DNA from 2 places in the Cupriavidus sp. 05L310 genome. Region 1 is predicted to be linked to the other one. Evidence: predicted binding sites of a transcription regulator. Region 1 holds the regulator's gene; the other holds the start of a gene.
What was found. Region 1 encodes NrdR, which represses ribonucleotide reductase genes. Its sites were predicted from a motif close to CACNANATNTNGTG; they were not measured.
Positions count from the first base shown of each region.

Region 2: AC1DS6_RS13320 (ribonucleoside-diphosphate reductase subunit alpha) is a predicted target of NrdR. The motif match lies at 1,393-1,406, and genes of this name have one in related genera.

Region 1 covers NZ_JBFTOX010000007.1:178,988-189,542, reverse strand. The annotation lists gene AC1DS6_RS06920 (PilW family protein) at 1-774, opposite strand, end outside; gene pilV (type IV pilus modification protein PilV) at 774-1,361, opposite strand; gene nrdR (transcriptional regulator NrdR) at 1,542-2,009, opposite strand; gene glyA (serine hydroxymethyltransferase) at 2,168-3,415, opposite strand; ZMP/ZTP riboswitch at 3,539-3,641, opposite strand; gene ybgC (tol-pal system-associated acyl-CoA thioesterase) at 3,804-4,208, shown strand; gene tolQ (protein TolQ) at 4,205-4,888, shown strand; gene tolR (protein TolR) at 4,932-5,369, shown strand; gene tolA (cell envelope integrity protein TolA) at 5,385-6,545, shown strand; gene tolB (Tol-Pal system beta propeller repeat protein TolB) at 6,771-8,099, shown strand; gene pal (peptidoglycan-associated lipoprotein Pal) at 8,117-8,632, shown strand; gene ybgF (tol-pal system protein YbgF) at 8,651-9,409, shown strand; gene queC (7-cyano-7-deazaguanine synthase QueC) at 9,549-10,232, shown strand; gene AC1DS6_RS06860 (YeeE/YedE family protein) at 10,316-10,555, shown strand, end outside.
Region 2 covers NZ_JBFTOX010000015.1:81,308-91,862, forward strand. The annotation lists gene AC1DS6_RS13310 (sigma-54-dependent transcriptional regulator) at 1-507, shown strand, start outside; gene ampD (1,6-anhydro-N-acetylmuramyl-L-alanine amidase AmpD) at 500-1,117, shown strand; gene AC1DS6_RS13320 (ribonucleoside-diphosphate reductase subunit alpha) at 1,619-4,561, shown strand; gene AC1DS6_RS13325 (ribonucleotide-diphosphate reductase subunit beta) at 4,644-5,846, shown strand; gene AC1DS6_RS13330 (thioredoxin family protein) at 5,938-6,276, opposite strand; gene AC1DS6_RS13335 (hexameric tyrosine-coordinated heme protein) at 6,476-6,712, shown strand; gene AC1DS6_RS13340 (DMT family transporter) at 6,722-7,645, opposite strand; gene AC1DS6_RS13345 (LysR family transcriptional regulator) at 7,770-8,690, shown strand; gene AC1DS6_RS13350 (AraC family transcriptional regulator) at 8,717-9,562, opposite strand; gene AC1DS6_RS13355 (GFA family protein) at 9,619-9,975, shown strand; gene AC1DS6_RS13360 (glutathione S-transferase family protein) at 10,038-10,555, shown strand, end outside.

The DNA of each region.
Region 1 (10,555 bases):
CACATCCGTGGCCGGCAGGTAGCGGTCCGGGATGTAGTCATTGTTGGTGTCGACCCCGTACAGCACCTGGAACACCTCAACACCGGAGATGATTGGCACGGAGGTGATCGCGGTGTTCGAGATTTCCTTGTTGGATGCATCGCGAGCGCGATAGCCGCACATCAGTTGCGGGTTGCCGCTCGGGTCGTTGGGGTCTGGCGCCACGAAGAAGCGCGCAAAGCCGCGCGCAAGGTCCGCGTCCTCCCATGCTTGTGGTTCCGCGACGCCATTGCCGGAGCAATCGATCATGCTGTTGTCGGGCACGGTGCGATCCGACGGCGTGCCCGAACCGAAAAAGCGCACCTGCAGCACGTCGCTCTTGTTCACGGGGTTGGTGGTGCCCGGCAGGCACGACAGGTTGAGGCTCGCGTCCTGGCCCGGGCTGGCGCAGTTGTCGACGCCGCTGATCGTGGGTGACAACGCGACGGTGGTCGGCATGATGCCGCCAGGCGCCTGGGCGATGGGCCCGCTGGCCGGGTTTGTTGCCGGCGCGCTGTTGCCGGCGTAGTTGGTCCATGCGGACTGCCGCACGATGCGGACGATGGTGTCCAGGGCAAAACGGCCCTTCTCGTCGAGCGCGGTGGTGTCGTCGATGGTGCTGTAGTTGGTGCGGCTGCCCAAATAAACGGCGGTCGCTGCCAGTGTCAGCAACAGGCCGAGGACCATCGCGACCATCAGTTCGACCAGCGACATGCCCGACTGGGCATGCCGGTACGGCTTGCGGAGCGTACGCATCAGTTCACCGTGCCGGGCGTGGCGACGATGACGATCTGCGGCCGCGTGTTCATGTCGGCGAGATCGGCGCCGGTGCCCAGCGTCTTGCTGCTCAGGCGCGATATCCACCCGACCTTGATGACGATCGGCGCATCGTCGACACGGCCGCTTGCAGCGGCCGTGCAGCCCCAGGAAAAGCCGGACGTCTGGTTATAGGCAACGGTATCGCGGCAGATCACCGCCCGGCCGCCGGGCAGGGCGGCGGCTACCCGGTTCCACCACTCGATCACATCGAAGCGGGCTGTGTCCTGCGCGCAGGAGAGCAGCGTACTGGCGCAGGCCGTCGTATAGGGATTACGCGTCAGCGCGGGCAGCTGGCTGGTCTGGGTGTCGATGAAATACAGGTTGGGCGCGAGGGCCTCGGCGGCCGCGCCCACGCCGGAGACGGCAGTGTTCGCACGCATGCGCTCGGCCATTTCGGTGGCCAGCTGCATGGCAACGGTATCGTAGGAGGCTTGCTGGGAAAAACGCGAGGAATTGAGGAGCAGGCTGGCGACCCCGAGCACGCCAATCGCCAATACGACCATTGCCACCAATGCTTCGAGCATGGCAAAGCCGGCCGTCCCCCGACAGCTTGACTGACCCATTCTGACCCTCGTCCGAAAAGACTACGTTCTTTTGGCTTCGTTCTATTGTTTTGTCACTACTACCCAGGCGGAAGTATAGATATAGGAATGAAGCCTAGGGCACAGTTTGGAAAGAATTAAACAACGTTCCCGTTACTTTTTCTACTGCTTTCGTGGGGTAGACGTTGAAAACTCATCCAGCATGTCGCGGAATTCCGACACGTCTTCAAAGCTCCGGTACACCGAGGCAAAGCGGATGTAGGCGATTTTGTCGAGCCGGCGCAGTTCGCGCATGACCAGTTCCCCGACCTGGCTGCTGGGGATTTCCTTCTCGCCGAGCGCGAGCAGCTTTTCTTCGATGCGGGTGATGGAGGCGTCGATGGCTTCAGCGGAGACCGGGCGCTTGCGCAGCGCCAGGCGCATGGAGTCCTTCAGCTTGTCGCGGGTGTAGTCCGCGCGGGAGCCGTTTTTCTTGACGATGGCGGGGAAGAACAGCTCGATCCGCTCATAGGTGGTGAAGCGGCGGTCGCAGGATTCGCAGCGGCGGCGACGGCGGACTGTATCGCCTTCCTCGGACATGCGCGTGTCCAGGACCTGGGTATTGGAATGAGCGCAAAAGGGGCATTTCATGCCTGACCACCTCGAAGTTTGAACCGGGGCGCGTGCTGCGCGCGCAGCGTCTTGTCATTCTGTGTCGCGCTGGGCTGGGTTGGCAAGGCCCGCCGGCAGCGCTGGCGCGCCGCGGCGGACTGCCGGCCACCCGCGCGTGGGCGGGTGGCGCAGGGGGATCAGCCGTAGACCGGGAAACGCTTGGTCAGGGCTGCCACTTGCTCGCGCACGCTGGCGATATTGGCCAGGTCGTGCGGATTCTCCAGCACGTCGGCGACAAGGTTGGCCACCACGCGGGCTTCTTCTTCCTTGAAGCCGCGGGTGGTCATGGCCGGCGAACCCAGGCGGATACCCGAGGTGACGAAGGGCTTTTCCGGGTCGTTGGGGATGGCGTTCTTGTTGACGGTGATGTGCGCTTCGCCCAGGACCTTTTCGGCTTCCTTGCCGGTGATCTGCATGGCGCGCAGGTCGACCAGCATCACGTGGCTCTCGGTGCGGCCCGAGACGATGCGCAGGCCGCGCTCGGTCAGGGTTTCGGCCATGACGCGGGCGTTCTTGACCACTTGCTGCTGGTAGGTCTTGAACTCGGGCGACAGGGCTTCCTTGAAGGCCACGGCCTTGCCGGCAATCACGTGCATCAGGGGGCCGCCCTGGATGCCGGGGAAGATGGCCGAGTTGATGGCCTTCTCGTGCTCGGCCTTCATCAGGATCACGCCACCGCGCGGGCCGCGCAGGCTCTTGTGGGTGGTGGTGGTGACAAAGTCGGCGTGCGGAACCGGGTTCGGGTACTCGCCGGCGGCGATCAGGCCGGCGTAGTGGGCCATGTCGACCATGAACAGGGCGCCGATCGATTTGGCAACCTTGGCGATGCGTTCGAAGTCGATGCGCAGGGCGAAGGCCGAGGCGCCGGCGATGATCAGCTTGGGCTTCTTTTCCTGTGCCAGCTTTTCCAGCGCGACGTAGTCGATGTCTTCGTTGGCGTCCAGACCGTAGCTCACCACGTTGAACCACTTGCCGCTCATGTTGAGCGCCATGCCGTGGGTCAGGTGGCCGCCTTCGGCCAGGCTCATGCCCATGATGGTGTCGCCCGGCTTCAGGGTGGCGAAAAACACGCCCTGGTTGGCCTGCGAGCCGGAGTTGGGCTGCACATTGGCTGCTTCGGCGCCGAACAGTTGCTTGACGCGGTCGATGGCGAGCTGCTCGACGACGTCGACATACTCGCAGCCACCGTAGTAGCGCTTGCCGGGATAGCCCTCAGCGTACTTGTTGGTCAGTTGCGAACCCTGGGCGGCCATCACGGCCGGCGAGGTGTAGTTTTCCGAGGCGATCAGCTCGATGTGCTCTTCCTGGCGCTGGTCTTCCTTCTGGATAGCGGCAAAAAGCTCGGGGTCGATCTGGTCGATCGTATAGCGGCTGCGTTCGAACATGGCGAAAACTCGTCTGAAAAAAAGGAGATCCGAATCGGCTTCGGGGTAGGGCGCGCGGGGAAGGCACATGCGACCAGCGCCGGAAAGCGTGGCTAGTCCGGCGCAGGGCGCACCCTGCTTCCCATTCGCTGCCCAGGCGAGCGGCAGGCGCTTGATACATCGCGCCAGAGAAACTTGCGCTTCCTCGTGGTAGTGCCCACTGACTTCGCCAGTCGCGCAAGATGGAATGGTTGGCGGCAGTTTAACGCGAGGCGCCGGCTCGCTGCAAGAAGGCGGAGAGGGCTCGCCGCCCGAAAGTCAACGGCTAGTCTGTCAGGTAATGTAATTGTTGTAATGTCGGGTGAGGGTATACACCGGGTCGGGCCGGCTGTCCGTTACAATCGCGGCCATGAGCAACAATGTGTGGGCCTTGCGGGTGTACTGGGAAGACACCGACGCGGGCGGCGTGGTGTTCTACGCCAATTACCTGAAGTTCTTCGAGCGCGCCCGGACCGAGTGGCTGCGCTCGCTTGGCGTCGAACAGCAAGCGCTGGCCGATGAGACCGGTGTCGTCTTCATCGTCAGAAGCACGGCGGTGGACTACAATGCCCCCGCCCGTCTGGACGACATGCTTGAGATCCGGACCCGGATTGAACGGGTTGGTCCAGCGTCTGTCCAATTCGCCCAGGAAGCCTGGCGTGATGAGCAATTGCTGGCTACCGGCGCCATCCGGGTTGGATGTGTCGATCGCACCACATTTCGCCCGACGCCCATTCCCGCTCCCGTCCTAGCAACCATCAAGACCGCTCGATGAATCCCGTGACCGTCACGCAAGACCTGTCGATCATTTCGCTGGTGCTGCACGCCAGTGTGCTGGCGCAGGCCGTCATGGCCCTGCTGCTGGTGATGTCCCTGTTCTCGTGGACATATATCTTCCGCAAGCATTTCTCGCTGCGCTCGGCGCGCACCCAGACCGAGGGCTTCGAGCGCGACTTCTGGGCTGGCGGCGACCTGCAGGCGCTGTACCAGAGCGCGGCCAACAATCGCCACAGCACGGGCGCGCTGGAACGGATCTTCGAGTCCGGCATGGGCGAGTACCTGAAGGCGCGTGAACGCAACCATGACGCCGGGGCGCTGCTCGACGCAGCCCGGCGTGCCATGCGCGCGGCCTACCAGCGCGAGATGGATGTGATGGAATCGCATCTTCCATTCCTGGCCTCGGTGGGCTCTGTCAGTCCTTATATCGGCCTGTTCGGCACGGTGTGGGGCATCATGAACGCCTTCCGCGGATTGTCCAACGTGCAGCAAGCAACGCTTGCCGCGGTTGCGCCCGGCATTGCCGAGGCGCTGGTCGCCACCGCCATCGGTCTGTTCGCGGCGATTCCTGCCGTGATCGCGTACAACCGCTACGCCACCGAGGTGGATCGCCTGGCCATCCGTTTCGAGAGCTTCATGGAAGAATTCCTGAATATCCTGCAACGGCAGACCCGCTAAAGCGCCGAAACCACCAACGTCATCGGTCAAGGAGATACCTGCAATGGCAGCGATACAGCGCCGCGGCGGCTCGCGCCGCCGGGCCAGCGCCGACATCAATGTCGTGCCCTACATCGACGTGATGCTGGTGCTGCTCGTCATTTTCATGGTGGCCGCACCGATCGTGAACCCCGCCGTGGTCGATCTGCCCAGCGTGGCCAATGCCACGCAGCAGCAGAAAGCGCCGCCCATCGTCGTTACCGTGCATGAAGACGGCGCGCTCACCGCGCGCGGCAAGGATGGCGCCGGCAATGCCTTCGAGCGCAAGCTCGACAAGCAGGGCCTGATCGATTTCGTGCACCAGCGCCAGAACGAGAATCCCGACCAGCCGGTGGTGATCGCTGCCGACCGCTCGGTCAAGTACGAGGCCGTGCTCGACGTGATGTCGGTGCTCAAGGCCGATGGCGTGAAGCGCGTCGGCCTGATGGTCAAGCCCAAGTAAGCACCGCCGCCCGCCATGAAGACCGCCGCCTATCCTTACCAGCCGGCCCCGGAGCGGGGAACCCTGCGTTCCTTCCTGCTCGCGGTTTTCATGCACCTGCTGCTTGGCATCGTGCTGTATTTTGGCGTGCACTGGCAGAGCAGCACGCCCGTCGGCGCCGAAGCCGAACTCTGGGACGAGATCCCCGCAACCCCCGCGCCGACGCCGCTTCCCGCTCCGCTGCCCGCACCTGTGGCGGTCGAGCAGGCGCGCCCCGTGCCGCCCGCGCCGGCAGTGAAGTCGCGCGCCGAAGAGGACGCCGAGATCGCCCTCCAGCAGCAAAAGCGCCGCCAGGCCGAAGCCGCCGCCCGCGAGGAGGCGCGCAAGCAGGCCGACCTGCGCGCGCGCCAGGAAACCGAGCGCCAGGAGGCGGCCCGCAAGGAAGCCCAGCATAAGGAAGACCTGCGCCGCGAAGAACAACGCCGCGAGGAGCAGAAGAAGGAAGATCAGAAGAAGGAGGCCCAGCGCAAGGACGACGCGCGCAAGCAGGCCGCCATCCAGCACGATCTACAGCGCAAGGAACAGGCTGAGCGCGAGCGCAAGGAAGCCGAAGCGAAGGCCCGCGCCGATGCCAAGGCCCGTGCCGAGGCCGATGCCAGGGCGCGCGCCGAGGCGGACGCCAAGGCGAAGGCGAATGCCGATGCCAAGGCCGCCGCCACCGCCAAGGCAAACGCGGAAGCCAAGGCCGCCGCCAACGCGAAAGCCAAGGCGGATGCCGACGCCAAGGCCAAGCGCGACGCTGCCGCCAATGCCCAGCGCCATGGCGAACTGGCACGCCTGCAGGCCCTGGCCGGTGGCTCGGGTACCGCCGGTGGCGCCGGCGGCGTCGGCAGCAGCGCGGGCAGCGGCGCCGGCTCGGGCGGCAAGGCTTCGCCCGGCTACCCGGACCGCGTGCGTCGCCGCGTCAAGCCGAATATCGTATTTACTGAAGACGTGCCCGGCAATCCGGCCGCGGTGGTGTCCGTCCAGCTCGCGCCGGATGGCTCCCTGATGTCGTCGCGGCTGGCGAAGTCCAGCGGCAATGCCGCCTGGGACAGCGCGGTGCTGCGCGCCGTCGAGCGCTCGGACCCGCTGCCCCGCGACGAGAATGGCAAGGCGCCGGCCAGCCTTACCATCACGTTCAAGCCGAACGACTAAGGCGAGGGAGCGCGGCGATAGCGATGGCACGGGTGTTTTCGAATTGCAACAGATTGCAACCTGCGTCGAAGCCGGGCTATCCCGGCGCTAGGATGACAGGTTGCCTGACGCGGCCGGCAAATGTGCCCGGTGCACGCGATACGGGCATGCGACATGCTTGCCCGTACCACGGCTTCCAGTTTGCCGGCCGCGCTCGATGAATATTGATCTCGACTGAGGAGCAGCATGCGAAAGCTTTGGGCCCCCCTTTGGCTAGCCGCACGGCGGCACAACACCCCCGCGCACGCCCTGTTTGCCTGGCTGGCCGTGGCGCTGGCCCTTTCGGCCGGCAGCGCACAGGCGCAACTGAATGTTGAAATCACCGGCGTAGGCGCCAGCCAGTTCCCGATCGCCACCGCCAACTTCCAGGGCGAAGCACAGGCCCCGCAAAATGTCACCGCCATCATTCGCGGCGACCTGCAGCGCAGCGGGCGCTTCCGCAATATCGATCCGGCTGGCGCCACCGTGGCCGAATCCGCCAATGCCGACCTTGGCAACTGGAAGTCGCGCGGCGCCGATGCCTTCGTGGCAGGCAGCGTGACCCCGACCGGCAACGGCCAGTACGACGTGCGCTTCCGCCTCTACGATACCGTCAAGGGCCAGAGCCTTGGCGGACTGGCCTTCACCGTCGGGCCGAACCAGTTGCGCGTCGCCGGGCACAAGATCGCCGACTACATCTACGAGAAGCTGCTGGGCGAGCGTGGCGTGTTCGCCACTCGCCTGTCCTATGTCTCACGCGTGGGTGGGCGCTTCCAGCTGCTGATCTCGGACTCCGACGGCCAGAATTCCCAGGTGGCGCTGACCAGCAACGAGCCGATCATCTCGCCTTCGTGGTCGCCGGATGGCAGCAAGGTCGCCTACGTGTCCTTCGAGGCCAAGAAGCCCGTGGTTTACGTGCACGACCTGGCAAGTGGCCGCCGTACGCTGGTGTCCAACCAGAAGGGCAACAACAGCGCGCCTTCGTGGTCGCCCGACGGGCACCACCTGGCGGTCGCGCTGTCGCGCGACGGCAATACCCAGATCTACCAGGTCAACGCCGATGGCTCCGGCCTCAAGCGCCTCACGCGCAGCAGCGCCATCGACACCGAGCCGCAATACGCGCCGGACGGCCGCGGCATTTACTTCACCAGCGATCGCGGCGGCGCGCCGCAGATCTACCGCATGCCGGCCGGCGGGGAAGAAGGCGGTGCAGCCCAGCGTGTGACCTTCAAGGGCAGCTACAACGTGAGCCCGCGCATTTCGCCTGACGGCAAGCAGCTGGCCTATATCACCCGCAGCGGCGGCTTCAAGCTGCAGCTGATGGATCTCGGCAACGGCGATGTCACGTCGCTGACCGACACCGCCAACGACGAGGCGCCAAGCTTCGCCGCCAATGGCAAGTACATTCTTTATGCCACCCGGGTGGGAGGTCGCTCGGTGCTGGCGGCAGTGTCCACTGACGGGCGTACCCGGCAGGTTTTGTCGCTCCAGTCCGGCGAGGTTCGCGAGCCGTCCTGGGGCCCATTCATGCAATAAACGAGGAGTTCCTAGCCATGACCCAAATGATGACCAAAACCCTTGCCGTCGCTGCCCTGCTGGCCCTCGGCGCTTGCAGCTCCGGCGTCAAGCTGGACGACACCGCCAACGCCGGTGCCGGTGGCAAGGGCACGCCTTCGAACGACGCTCGCGCCGTGGCGCCGGTGGACGTCTCGCGCGATCCGCTGAACGACCCGAACAGCCCGCTGGCCAAGCGCAGCGTGTACTTCGACTTCGACAGCTACAGCGTCAAGTCCGACTACCAGGGCATGCTGTCCGAGCACGCCAAGTACCTGGCCGCCAACAAGGGCCGCCGCATCCTGATCCAGGGCAACACCGACGAGCGCGGTACCAGCGAGTACAACCTGGCGCTGGGCCAGAAGCGTGCCGAGGCCGTGCGCCGCTCCATGTCCTCGCTGGGCGTGCCGGAAAGCCAGATGGAAGCCGTCAGCCTGGGCAAGGAAAAGCCCAAGGCAACCGGCCATGACGAAGCCTCGTGGGCGGAAAACCGCCGCGCGGACATCACGTACTAATCCGCGGATAGCCAACTCATGAAAGCACGCGTCTCCAAGTTGGTATTGCTTACTGCGATGTCCTGCGCCAGCCTGCTGCATGTTGCGCAGGCGCGGGCCGGCGTGTTCGATGATGACGAGGCGCGCAAAGCCATCGTGACCATGCGGGACCAGTTCAACGGTTTCCAGGCGACGGCATCGCAGCGCATCGACCAGAACAGCCGCGCCCAGCTCGACATGCAGAACCAGCTCGAGGGCCTGCGCCAGGAAGTGGCGCGGCTGCGCGGCCAGAACGAGATGCTGCAGAACGAAGTGACCACGCTGCAGAAACAGCAGAAGGACTACTACGCCGACCTCGATGCGCGCCTGAAGAAATTCGAGCCGCAGCAGGTCACCGTGGATGGCCGGGAAGGCCTGTCGCAACCCGGCGAGAAGACTGAATACGATGCCGCGCTCAAGCAGTTCCAGACCGGGGACTTCAAGGGTGCCGGCAACGTGTTCTCGGCCTTCATCAAGAAGTACCCGCAGAGCCCGTATGTGCCGCTGGCGCAATACTGGCTAGGTAACTCGTTGTATGCGCAGCGGGATTACAGCCGTTCCACCACGGTGCTGCAAAACATGGTGCAGGCCTATCCGGATCACCCCAAGGTGCCGGATGCGCTGATCGCCATCGCCAACAACCAGATCGAATCGGGGCAGAAGCCCGCGGCCCGCAAGACCCTGGAGCAGGTGGTAGCCAAATACCCCGGCACCGAGGGCGCGCAGGCGGCGACCAATCGCCTCAAGACGCTGAAGTAAGCGCCGCGCTGGGCAGGGCGCCGGTGGCAGGCGAACGACGCAAGGCCCGCATCCGCGGGCCTTTTGTCGTGGTCGCGCTAAAATGCGCGATTCGCCTTGAATTTTGCGTGGCGCCGCCAGGCGCCGCCCCCCCGCCATCATGAAAAAACGCGCTATCGTCCTGCTTTCCGGCGGCCTGGACTCCGCCACCGTCCTTGCCATGGCCAATGCGCAGGATTTCGAGACCTATGCGCTGTCGATGCGCTATGGCCAGCGCCATTCCTCGGAACTGGAGGCAGCCAAGCGCGTGGCGGCGGCCCTGGGCGCGGTGCGCCACGAGATCATCGACCTCGACCTGCGCCGCTTCGGCGGCTCGGCGCTGACCGACGATAGCCTGGACGTGCCCACCGACGGCGCGGTCGGCGGGATTCCGGTCACCTATGTGCCGGCCCGCAATACCATCATGCTTTCGCTGGCCCTGGGCTGGGCCGAGGCCGTTGGCGGCCGCGACCTGTTCTTCGGCGCCAACGCGGTCGATTACTCAGGCTATCCGGATTGCCGGCCCGAGTATGTTTCTGCCTACGAGACGCTTGCCAACCTGGCCACCAAGGCCGGCGTGGAAGGCGAGCGCATCCGCGTGCACGCGCCCATCATCGACATGACCAAGGGCGAGATCATCCGCGCCGGCGTCGGGCTCGGGGTGGACTACGGCATGACGGTGTCGTGCTACAAGGCCGACGACGACGGCCGCGCCTGCGGGGTGTGCGACTCCTGCCGCATCCGCCGCGCGGGTTTCGAGGCCGCAGGCGTGCCCGATCCCACCCGCTACCAGGGCGCCGCCTGACGGTTGCGCAAGAAGAGCGCGCGTCCGCGCGCGCTCAACCCTGACGCCGCACACACCCGTTCCGATTCCCCCGCCGGACTCTCATGCCCGATATCGATCTCGCAGCGCTCAGCCGTACCATACTGGCGAGCACCTTCATCCTGACCTTCCTGTTTGGGGTGGTGCTCCAGCGCACGCACTTCTGCACCATGGGCGCGGTCTCCGACATCGTCAACATGGGCGACTGGAGCCGCATGCGCATGTGGGGCCTCGCCATCGGCGTGGCCATGATCGGCACCGCCGGGCTGGCGGCGGGCGGTTACATCGATCCCGCCAAGACCATT
Region 2 (10,555 bases), on a different contig from region 1:
TCGGCCTTGCCGCGCCCGCCTGCCTCTGTGTCTTCGGCGGACGCGGCGCCCTGGGCGGCGCCTGTCGCCTACCCAGGGGCCGGCGCGCCACCGCCGCTGCCTGCTGTGCCGGCAGCGCCGTCCGGTCTCAGGCCGGATCTCCAGCATGAAGCGCCGCCGGAATCCCGATCCGGCGCGCACGCGGCTGCGCTTTCGCAGCCAGCGGCGCCAAGCCTGGGCGATGGGGAGGGAGCGGCTTGCCGCGCGACCTTCCCGATCGACCTGACCGGCCGCCTGGAAGCGCTTGAGCGCGACCTGATCCTGCAGGCGCTGCAGCAGACCGGTTTCAATCGCACCGCCGCCGCGCCGCTGCTGGGCCTGAGTTTCCGGCAATTGCGCTACCGCATCCAGCAACTTGGCATCCGCGAGGGCCGCGACGACGCGGCCGACGGTGCCGACGCCAGCGAAGCGATGCGCGACGGCCCGATGGGTGGGCTGCTGGCCGCCGATGGAGAGCGCGATGCCTGAGCACGACAACGGCAAGATCGCGCCCGGGCCTGGATTCCACCCGGATCCGGCCGGCTGGGTGCCCGCGGCGCGCCGCGTTCCGTCGCCCAACTTCGACGCCCGGCCCGCGCACATGCCGGTCGACCTGGTGGTGATCCACAATATCAGCCTGCCGCCGGGCCAGTTCGGCAGCGGCGATATCGAGGCCTTCTTCCAGAACCGCCTCGACCCGTCCCGCCATCCTTTCTTCGCGACGATCCATCAGGTGCGGGTTTCGGCGCATTTCCTGGTGACGCGGGAGGGCGAACTGGTCCAGTTCGTTTCCTGCCTGGACCGGGCCTGGCATGCCGGCCAATCCGAGTTCTTCGGGCGGCCGCGTTGCAATGACTTTTCCATCGGCATCGAAATTGAAGGCAGCGACGACCAGCCTTTCGCGTTGGCCCAATACCACACCACCTCCGCGCTGGTGCGTGCCCTGCTCGGCGCTTATCCGGTGCGCGCGGTGGCGGGGCACAGCGATATCGCACCCGGACGCAAGACCGATCCTGGCCCGCATTTCGACTGGGCCGGCTTTGCCGCCGCTGCTGGCGTGGCTCCGGGGCAGTTGCCTTACCGCAAAGACCAGCCTTGAAGCAAGCCTCAATTGCGGGGCCTGGGGGATAGCGTGAATCTGGGGAAAACCCTGATAAAGTCCGCGCCTATCGGAGTGGCCAGCTCAATCAAAAAAATTTCGCGTCACAGTGCGGTAACGCACCGTCGGGCGGGATCCCTTGAGTCGCTTGGGTTGGCGGGTTTGGCGCAGCGCCGCATGCTGCGCCCGCACCAGAAATCGCGCCAAAAAAGCGCTTGTCAAGACTGGTGAATCCGCCCCATTTCACTATACTTAGTCCAGTTTTTCGCATCGACCACTAGATCTAGTGGTGCTTTCGGGGAGCCGGCCTAGGTGTGCAGTTTCCGCCGCAGCAATGGCTGCGGTCCGCCGAAGGGCCGGCGCATCACAAGAGTCCCAGCAGAATCCAGCAAAGCAGCGCGCCCTCCCGGGTAAGACCGGCCGGCGTGTCAGAGCCTTTTTGCGCATTTTGCCCGGGACTCTTTGTCACTCATAAAACACGGGTCAGAACAGGAGTTCCTCATGCAGACAGCCCAGAACGACATTTCCACCGGCGCCGCCGCCGCCGGTGCAGCAGCGAACGCGCAGTCGAGCCCCGCTACTGCCGGCGCTGGCAGCTACCAGGATTACAAGATCATCCGCCGCAACGGTGCCGTTGTGGCGTTCGAGCCGAGCAAGATCTCGGTGGCGGTGACGAAGGCCTTCCTCGCCGTCAACGGCGGGCAGGGTGCCGCTTCGGCGCGTGTGCGCGAAGTGGTCGAGCAAGTGACCCAGAACGTGGTCCGCGCCCTGCTGCGCAGCCGCCCCAACGGCGGCACCTTCCATATCGAGGACGTGCAGGATCACGTGGAACTGGCGCTGATGCGCTCGGGCGAGCATGAAGTGGCCCGCTCCTATGTGCTGTACCGTGAAAAGCGCACCCAGGAGCGCGCCCAGGCCAATGCCCAGGCAGTCGCCCGCGTGCAGGAAGGCGGCGTCACGTTCAACGTGACCGATGGCGGCGTGGCCCGCGTGCTGGACCTGAACGCGCTGCACGGCCTGATCGACAATGCCTGCTCGGGCCTTGGCGACGCCGTGAGCGCCGAGCCGATCCTGAAGGAAACGCTGAAGAACCTGTACGACGGCGTGCCGATGACCCAGGTCTACGACTCCGCCATCCTGGCCGCGCGTACCCTGATCGAGAAGGACCCGGCCTACAGCCAGGTCACCGCGCGTATCCTGCTGCACACCATCCGCAAGGAAATCCTGGGAGCCGAAGTCACCCAGACCGAAATGGTGTCGCGCTACGCCGAATACTTCCCCAAGTTCATCGCCCGCGGCATCGAAGCCGAGCTGCTGGACGAAAAGCTGGCCACCTATGACCTGGCCCGCCTGGGCGCCGCACTGGACGCCCAGCGCGACTTCCAGTTCAACTACCTGGGCCTGCAGACCCTGTACGACCGCTACTTCCTGCACATCGACGAAACCCGCATCGAAATGCCGCAGGCATTCTTCATGCGCGTGGCGATGGGCCTGGCACTGGGCGAGAAGGACCGCGAAGCACGCGCCATCGAGTTCTACCAGCTGCTGTCGTCGTTCGACTTCATGTCGTCCACGCCGACCCTGTTCAACTCGGGTACCCGCCGCTCGCAGCTGTCGTCGTGCTACCTGACCACCGTGTCGGACGACCTGGAAGGCATCTACGAAGCGCTGAAGGAAAACGCGCTGCTGTCGAAGTTCGCCGGCGGCCTGGGCAACGACTGGACCAATGTGCGCGCCCTCGGCTCGCACATCAAGGGCACCAACGGCAAGTCGCAAGGCGTGGTGCCGTTCCTGAAGGTGGTAAACGACACCGCCGTGGCGGTCAACCAGGGCGGCAAGCGCAAGGGCGCGGTCTGCGCCTACCTGGAAACCTGGCACCTGGACATCGAGGAATTCCTCGAGCTGCGCAAGAACACCGGCGACGACCGCCGCCGCACCCACGACATGAACACGGCGAACTGGATTCCCGACCTGTTCATGAAGCGCGTGATGGAAGGCGGCGAGTGGACCCTGTTCTCGCCCGCCACCTGCCCGGACCTGCACGACCTGGTCGGCAAGGCCTTCGAGACCGCTTACCTGGGCTATGAAGCCAAGGCCGCCAATGGCGAGCTGAAGCTGTTCAAGAAGGTTCCCGCCATGCAGCTGTGGCGCAAGATGCTGGGCATGCTGTTCGAGACCGGCCATCCCTGGATCACCTTCAAGGATCCTTGCAACATCCGCAGCCCGCAGCAGCACGTGGGCGTGGTGCACAGCTCCAACCTGTGCACGGAAATCACGCTCAACACCAACGACAGCGAAATCGCCGTGTGCAACCTGGGTTCGGTGAACCTGGTTGCCCACCTGAAGCAGCAGGCCGACGGCACCCAGGTGCTCGACCACGCCAAGCTCGAGAAGACCATCCGCACCGCGATGCGCATGCTCGACAACGTGATCGACATCAACTACTACGCCGTGGAGAAGGCCCGCAACTCCAACCTGCGCCACCGTCCGGTCGGCATGGGCATCATGGGCTTCCAGGACTGCCTGCACATGCTGCGCCTGCCGTACGCCAGCGACGCCGCCGTGCAGTTCGCCGACACCTCGATGGAAGCGGTGTGCTACTACGCCTACCGCGCCTCCAGCGAGCTGGCCGAGGAACGCGGCCGCTACAGCACCTATGAAGGCTCGCTGTGGGATCGCGGCATCCTGCCGCAGGACTCGCTCAAGCTGCTGGCCGAAGAGCGCGGCGGCTACCTGGAAGTGGATCACTCCTCGACCATGGACTGGGACAGCCTGCGTGCGCGCATCAAGCAGCACGGCATGCGCAACTCGAACTGCATCGCGATCGCGCCGACGGCAACGATCTCGAACATCATCGGCGTGTCGGCCTGCATCGAACCGACCTTCCAGAACCTGTACGTCAAGTCCAACCTGTCGGGCGAGTTCACGGTGGTCAACGACTACCTGGTGCGCGACCTGAAGGCGCGCGGCCTGTGGGACGAAGTGATGGTCGCCGACCTGAAGTATTTCGACGGCAAGCTGGCCCGCATCGACCGCATCCCGCAAGACCTGCGCGATATCTACGCAACGGCCTTCGAAGTCGAGCCGAGCTGGCTGGTGGAAGCCGCCAGCCGCCGCCAGAAGTGGATCGACCAGGCTCAGTCCCTGAACATCTACATGGCCGGCGCCTCGGGCAAGAAGCTGGACGACACCTACAAGCTGGCCTGGCTGCGCGGCCTGAAGACTACGTACTACCTGCGCACGATGGCAGCCACCCACGTGGAGAAATCCACGGTGTCGCGCGGCTCGCTGAATGCCGTGTCGTCGGGTAGCGACGGTGGCATCGGCGCCGCCGGTATCGACCAGGCCGCCGCCTCCGCACCGGCCATGCCGGAAGCCGAGGGCGCGGTCTGCACGATGCGCCCGGGCGACGCTGGCTTCGACGAGTGCGAAGCCTGCCAGTAAGTCATTACCTGCCGGCCCCCTCGCCGCGCCGCTGCGCGGCGAGGGCCACGGCAAACCAAAGCATTCCACGGAGAACCACACCATGCTGAGCTGGGACGACGACGTTCAAGCCACCCCGCAGGCTGCCCCGCAGCCCGCGCCGAACCCCACCGCCACGCCTGCCGCCGCACGCTCTGTCGACCAGCACGGCGTGCTGCCGCCGGCCGCCACGCAGCCGGCCGGCACGGGTATCCTCGGCAACCTGCCGGCGTCCGACGCGCCGACGGACCGCCGCGTGAATGCCGCCGACAAGCGCGTCATCAACGGCTCGACCGACGTCAACCAGCTGGTGCCGTTCAAGTACAAGTGGGCCTGGGAAAAATACCTGGCCGGCTGCGCCAACCACTGGATGCCGCAGGAAATCAACATGTCGCGCGACATCGCGCTGTGGAAGGACCCGAACGGCCTGACCGAAGACGAGCGCCGCATCATCAAGCGCAACCTCGGCTTCTTCGTCACCGCCGACTCGCTGGCCGCCAACAACATCGTGCTGGGCACCTACCGCCAGATCACCGCGCCGGAATGCCGCCAGTACCTGCTGCGCCAGGCCTTCGAGGAGGCGATCCACACGCACGCCTACCAGTACATCGTGGAGTCGCTCGGCCTCAATGAAGCCGAGATTTTCAACGCGTACCACGAAGTGCAGTCGATCCGAGACAAGGACGAGTTCCTGATCCCGTTCATCGACACGCTGACCGACCCGGCCTTCAAGACCGGCACGCCGGAAAACGACCAGAAGCTGCTCAAGTCGCTGATCGTGTTCGCCTGCATCATGGAAGGCCTGTTCTTCTACGTGGGCTTCACGCAGATCCTGGCAATGGGCCGCCAGAACAAGATGACCGGCGCCGCCGAGCAGTACCAGTACATCCTGCGCGACGAATCGCTGCACTGCAATTTCGGCATCGACCTGATCAACCAGATCAAGCTCGAGAACCCGCACCTGTGGACCGCCGAGTTCAAGGAAGAGATCACCGCGCTATTCAGGAAGGCCGTGGACCTCGAATACCGCTACGCCGAGGACACCATGCCGCGCGGCGTGCTGGGCCTGAACGCGCCGATGTTCAAGGGCTACCTGCGCTTCATCTGCAACCGCCGCTGCCAGCAGATCGGCCTGGAGCAGTTGTTCCCGAACGAGGAAAACCCGTTCCCGTGGATGAGCGAGATGATCGACCTGAAGAAGGAACGCAACTTCTTCGAGACGCGTGTGATCGAGTATCAGACGGGTGGAGCGTTGTCCTGGGATTGAGCGTCGTTGTCATGTTGTTGTCGCACGCGGCATGGCGTGACGCATGAACAAAAAAGCTCCTTCGGGAGCTTTTTTGTTTTCATTGACCGCATCAGGATGAAGGCGCTCCGTCGATTCGCGTCAACGCCTCTTCAATCGCCCCCGCATCACCCGGCCGCACCAGCCGCGCGACCTCCAGGCCATCGCGCATAAACACCAGCGTGGGCCATAGCCTGACCCTGAACGCGCGGCCCAGCCGCTTGCCGCTGCCGTCCTCGATCTTGATGTGCCGGACTGCCGGATGGGCGTTCATCGCGCTGGCCAGGTGGGGCTGGGCCCGCACGCAGTGGCCGCACCACGGTGCGCCGAATTCGATCACGGCCGCCCCTTTCATCTCGTCGATCTCGGCCCGCGCCGGTTCGCGCGCAGCGTACACATCGGTCATCGTCATGGTCAGTCCCCTCGCTTGCCGGATCTCCGTTTGTGAATTGTAATTCTTGCGAACGCGGCATCGCACTGCCGACTACCAGCCGATTGGGCAATGCCGCTGGCTACCTCTAAATCCCCGACACTGGCTATTGCCCCCGCGCGTTCCGCCTCCTAGGCTGGATTGTCCTGATGGACTCCCACAAACACCAAGGAGCGTGACCATGTCATTCCCGCTTGTCCCCAACGGAACCCTGATTACCCCGACCGCCGAAGAAGGCCGCCAGCTGGCCGTGAAAATGGCAAGGCTGATCATCAGGGCGACCCAGCCCGACGACCAGGTCCGCGAAACGCTGCGGGCCGTCTATGCCAACGACGCGACCATGCTGCTGCAGGTCGGGCAGATCGTCGCAACGGAGTTTGCGACCATCGCCGCCGCGAACAATCACTGGCGCGGCTGAGCGCGGGCGTCAGGCCTGCGTGGCCTGCGGTACCTCTGCCTTGGCCGGCTTGCGCCAGCGCACCGTGGCCAGCAGCGATGCCGCGACGATCAGGCCACCGCCGGTCCACGCGGTGGCCGAGATCCTTTCCCCCAGCCACAAGGCTGCGAACAGGGCGCCAAACGCGGGTTCGCTGCCCATCAGCAAGGCCACGCGCGTGGGGCTGCTGCGCTTGATGGCGTAGTTCTGCGCGAAGAATGCGAACAGCGTGCAGGCGATCACCAGGTACAGCACCGTGGCCCAGAATGCCCCGTGGCCGGAGAGCGACGGGATGGGTTGCCACTGGGCGGGCATCAGGACCAGCGCCAGGGCCGCGCTGCCTGCGGCCACCACGCCCGCTTGCACCGCCGTCATCGTCAGAGCCGGCAGCGGCGCCGCGCGCATCACTCGCTTGGTCACGCACACCATTAGCGCCCGCAACACCGCGGCGGCCAGGATCAGTCCATCGCCGGGATTGAGGACGAACTCGCCGTCGCCGGCCAGCAACCACGCGCCCAGCAACGAGAGGGCTACCGCCGCCCATTCGATGGTGCCCGGCCTGCGCTTGAGCAGCAGCCATTCGACCAGCGGCGTCAGCACCACGCACAAGCTGATCAGGAAGGCGGCGTTGGACGCGCGCGTGAGCAGCACGCCAAACGTCTCGCACAGGAAGATGCCCAGCAGCAGTACCCCGGTGCCAAGCACGGCGCGCATCGTGGCGGCGTCGGCGTGGCGCAGCCTGGCCAGCGTGGGCGACAACACCAGGAAGGTGATGCCGAAGCGCAACGCCAGCAGGCCCAGTACGGGATAAAACACGAGCGCGCTCTTGACCGCGCCGTAGCTGCTGCCCCAGACCACGGCAACCGCGAGCAGCATCAGGTCGGACAGCAGGAGTAAGCGTTTTTGAGCAGGCATGGCGGTTCTCGGGCAATGGGTCCTGCATTGTCGAATTTTGCATCCACGGTGATAATCGGGTCGATGTGCAAAGCCTTTATGTCACAGATGCATTAATCCAGTGCACCGGCCGCGATCACGCCATATGAACCCAACCGAACTTTTCGCCTTGCTGCCCGACATGGCGGTGTTTGCGCGCGTTGTCGATGCGGGCAATTTTTCGGTCGCCGCGCGCCAGCTCGGCAGCACGCCTTCCACGGTCAGCCGCCAGATCAAGCGGCTGGAGGAAGCCTTGGCGACCCGCCTGCTGGAGCGGTCGACCCGCAAGGTGCGCGTAACGGAGTCGGGTGCGCAGGTGTACCGGTACTGCCGCGACGTGGTGAGCGCCGCGTCGGGGGCGATGGATGCGGCCGGTCACCTGATGGGCCGGCCGCAAGGCCGGGTCAGATTGAGCGCGCCGACCGCGTTTGCGAAGACGGTGATCCATCCGCTCGTGCCGGGTTTCCTGCGCGCGTACGCGGAGATCGACCTCCAGTTGCTGTTTACCGATCACGAGGTCGATCCGCTCGATGACGACCTCGATCTCGTGATCCGCCCGACCCAGCACCCGCCGCCCGGCCTTGCGGGCCGGCGCCTGGGCACGGTGCGCTGGGTGCTGTGCGCCTCGCCGGCTTACCTGCGCGCACGCGGCACGCCGGCGCATCCGCGCGAGCTCGCGCAGCACGATTGCCTGTACCTTGGCGAAACCGCCGACGACAACCGCTGGCGGTTTCGCAGAGACACCGAGACGCAGACCGTGGAGGTACGGGGGCGCTATATCGCGAACCACGCTGGCGCGCGGCTTGAAGCCGCGCAGCAGGGCTTCGGCGTCGCCAGCCTGCCGGATTTCGCCGCGGCCGGCGCGTTGCAGAGTGGCGAACTGGTGCAGGTGCTGGCCGACTGGGAGCTGCAGGCGCGCGCCTATGTGGGTTCGGTGTGGCTGCTCTATCCGCCCAATCGCTTTTTGCCACCGAAGGTGCGGGTGCTGATCGATTACCTGGCGGAACACATCGGCAGCGCCGGCTGACAAAGCTTGCGCTGCTGCCGTGGCGGTCAGCGGCTGTTTGCCGACGTGTTTTGCGAGCGCTGGTAGTCGCCCGGCGAAACCCCGACCAGCCTGGTGAAATCGCGCGTCAGGTGGGCCTGGTCGAAATAGCCGAGATCCGCGGCGAGTTGGGCAAGGCCGACTGGCTCCCCGCGCGCCAGCCGCCATGCCGCTTCCTGCAGGCGATAGCGCCGCAGCATCCATTTGGGCGACACGCCCACATATTCCTGGAACAGCCGCTGCAGGGCGCGCACGCCCACGCCGGCGTATTGCGCCAGCGCTTCCACGCTGGCCGGGCCCTGCGCGCTGGCGGCATGCGCCACCACGCGTTGCAGTTGCTCCACGGCCGGGTCTGGCGCGGGCAATGCGCCGGACAGCAGGGATTCGGCGGCGCTCACCATGGCCTCGTCACTGCCGGCATCGAGCACCAGTGCTTCCGCGTGGCGTTCGTCGCACTGCAGCAGAGGGCGCGCCGGGCGCGTGCCATCGGTCAACGCCGACATCGGCTCATCCAGAAAGGGGCGCAGGCCGCCCACGCGAAAGCGCGCGCCGAGCACATGGCCAGCGCCTTCGAGCTTGCGGTCGAAGACACCGCGCACCACGCCGAAAATCGCCGTCTGTCTGTGGTCGAACACCAGGTTGGCGTTCGGATAGGGCAGCACTCGCTGCACCTCCGGCGCGTGGCCCTCCAGGTTCCACTCGACGATCCAGTAGTGCTCGACAAAGGGCGCCAGCGCCTCGGATGGCAGATAGCGGCCGAGCCGGATGCGGCGCCCGGTGCCGCGCGGGTCAACGATGCCTTTGGGCTCGGCGGTGACGGGTGCATGCGTGTCGCGTTTTTCCAATCTGGGCATGAGGATCGGTGCAAAACTATGGGCTTCGGCAAAGCGCCATGATATCGGAGACAACCATGCCAGAATCCCGTTACTCCGGCGGCTGCCATTGCGGCGCTGTACGGTATGAAGTGGACATCGACCTGGCTGGCGCCATCGAGTGCAATTGCTCGTTATGCAGCAAGCGCGGGTTCATCTGGTCGTTCACCCCCGCGGACAAGTTCACGCTGACCGACGGCGCGCAGGCCACGCGCACTTACAAGTTCAACAAGCATGTGATCGACCATCGCTTCTGCGAGACCTGCGGCGTGGAGGCCTACGCGCTGGGCAGCATGCCGGACGGCTCGCGCGTGGCGGCCATCAATGTGCGCTGCCTGGATGGCGTCGACCTGACACAACTGCAGCCCAGGAAAGTGGATGGCGCCAGCCTGTAGCGGCGCTCTCTTCCGATCCGATCCGATCTTACCGATTGCTTTCCCCCTCTGGAGCCAACGCAATGTCCCAGCCTGAAGTCACCCTGTTCCACTCGCCCAATACGCGTTCCACCGGCGCACTGACCCTGCTCGAGGAACTGGGCGTGCCGTATCGCCTCCACCCGCTCAACATGAAGGCCGGCGAGCAGCGCGAGCCGGCTTACCTGGCCATCAATCCGATGGGCAAGGTGCCGGCGATTCTTCATGGCGACGCGCTGGTGACAGAGCAGACCGCCGTGTTCATCTTCCTGGCCGACCTCTTCCCGCAGGCAAGACTCGCTCCCGGGCTGACCGATCCGCTGCGCGGGCCTTACCTGCGCTGGATGGCGTTCTACGGCTCGTGCTTCGAGCCGGCGCTGGTGGACCGCTCGCAGCAGCGCGAGACGCCGCGCGCGATGTGTCCCTATGGAGACTACGACACCACGATCGGCACGCTGCTCGGCCAGCTGGAAAAAGGGCCCTACCTGCTGGGCGATACCTTCACCGCCGCCGATGTGCTGTGGGGCACCGCGCTGACCTGGACCACCATGTTCAAGCTGGT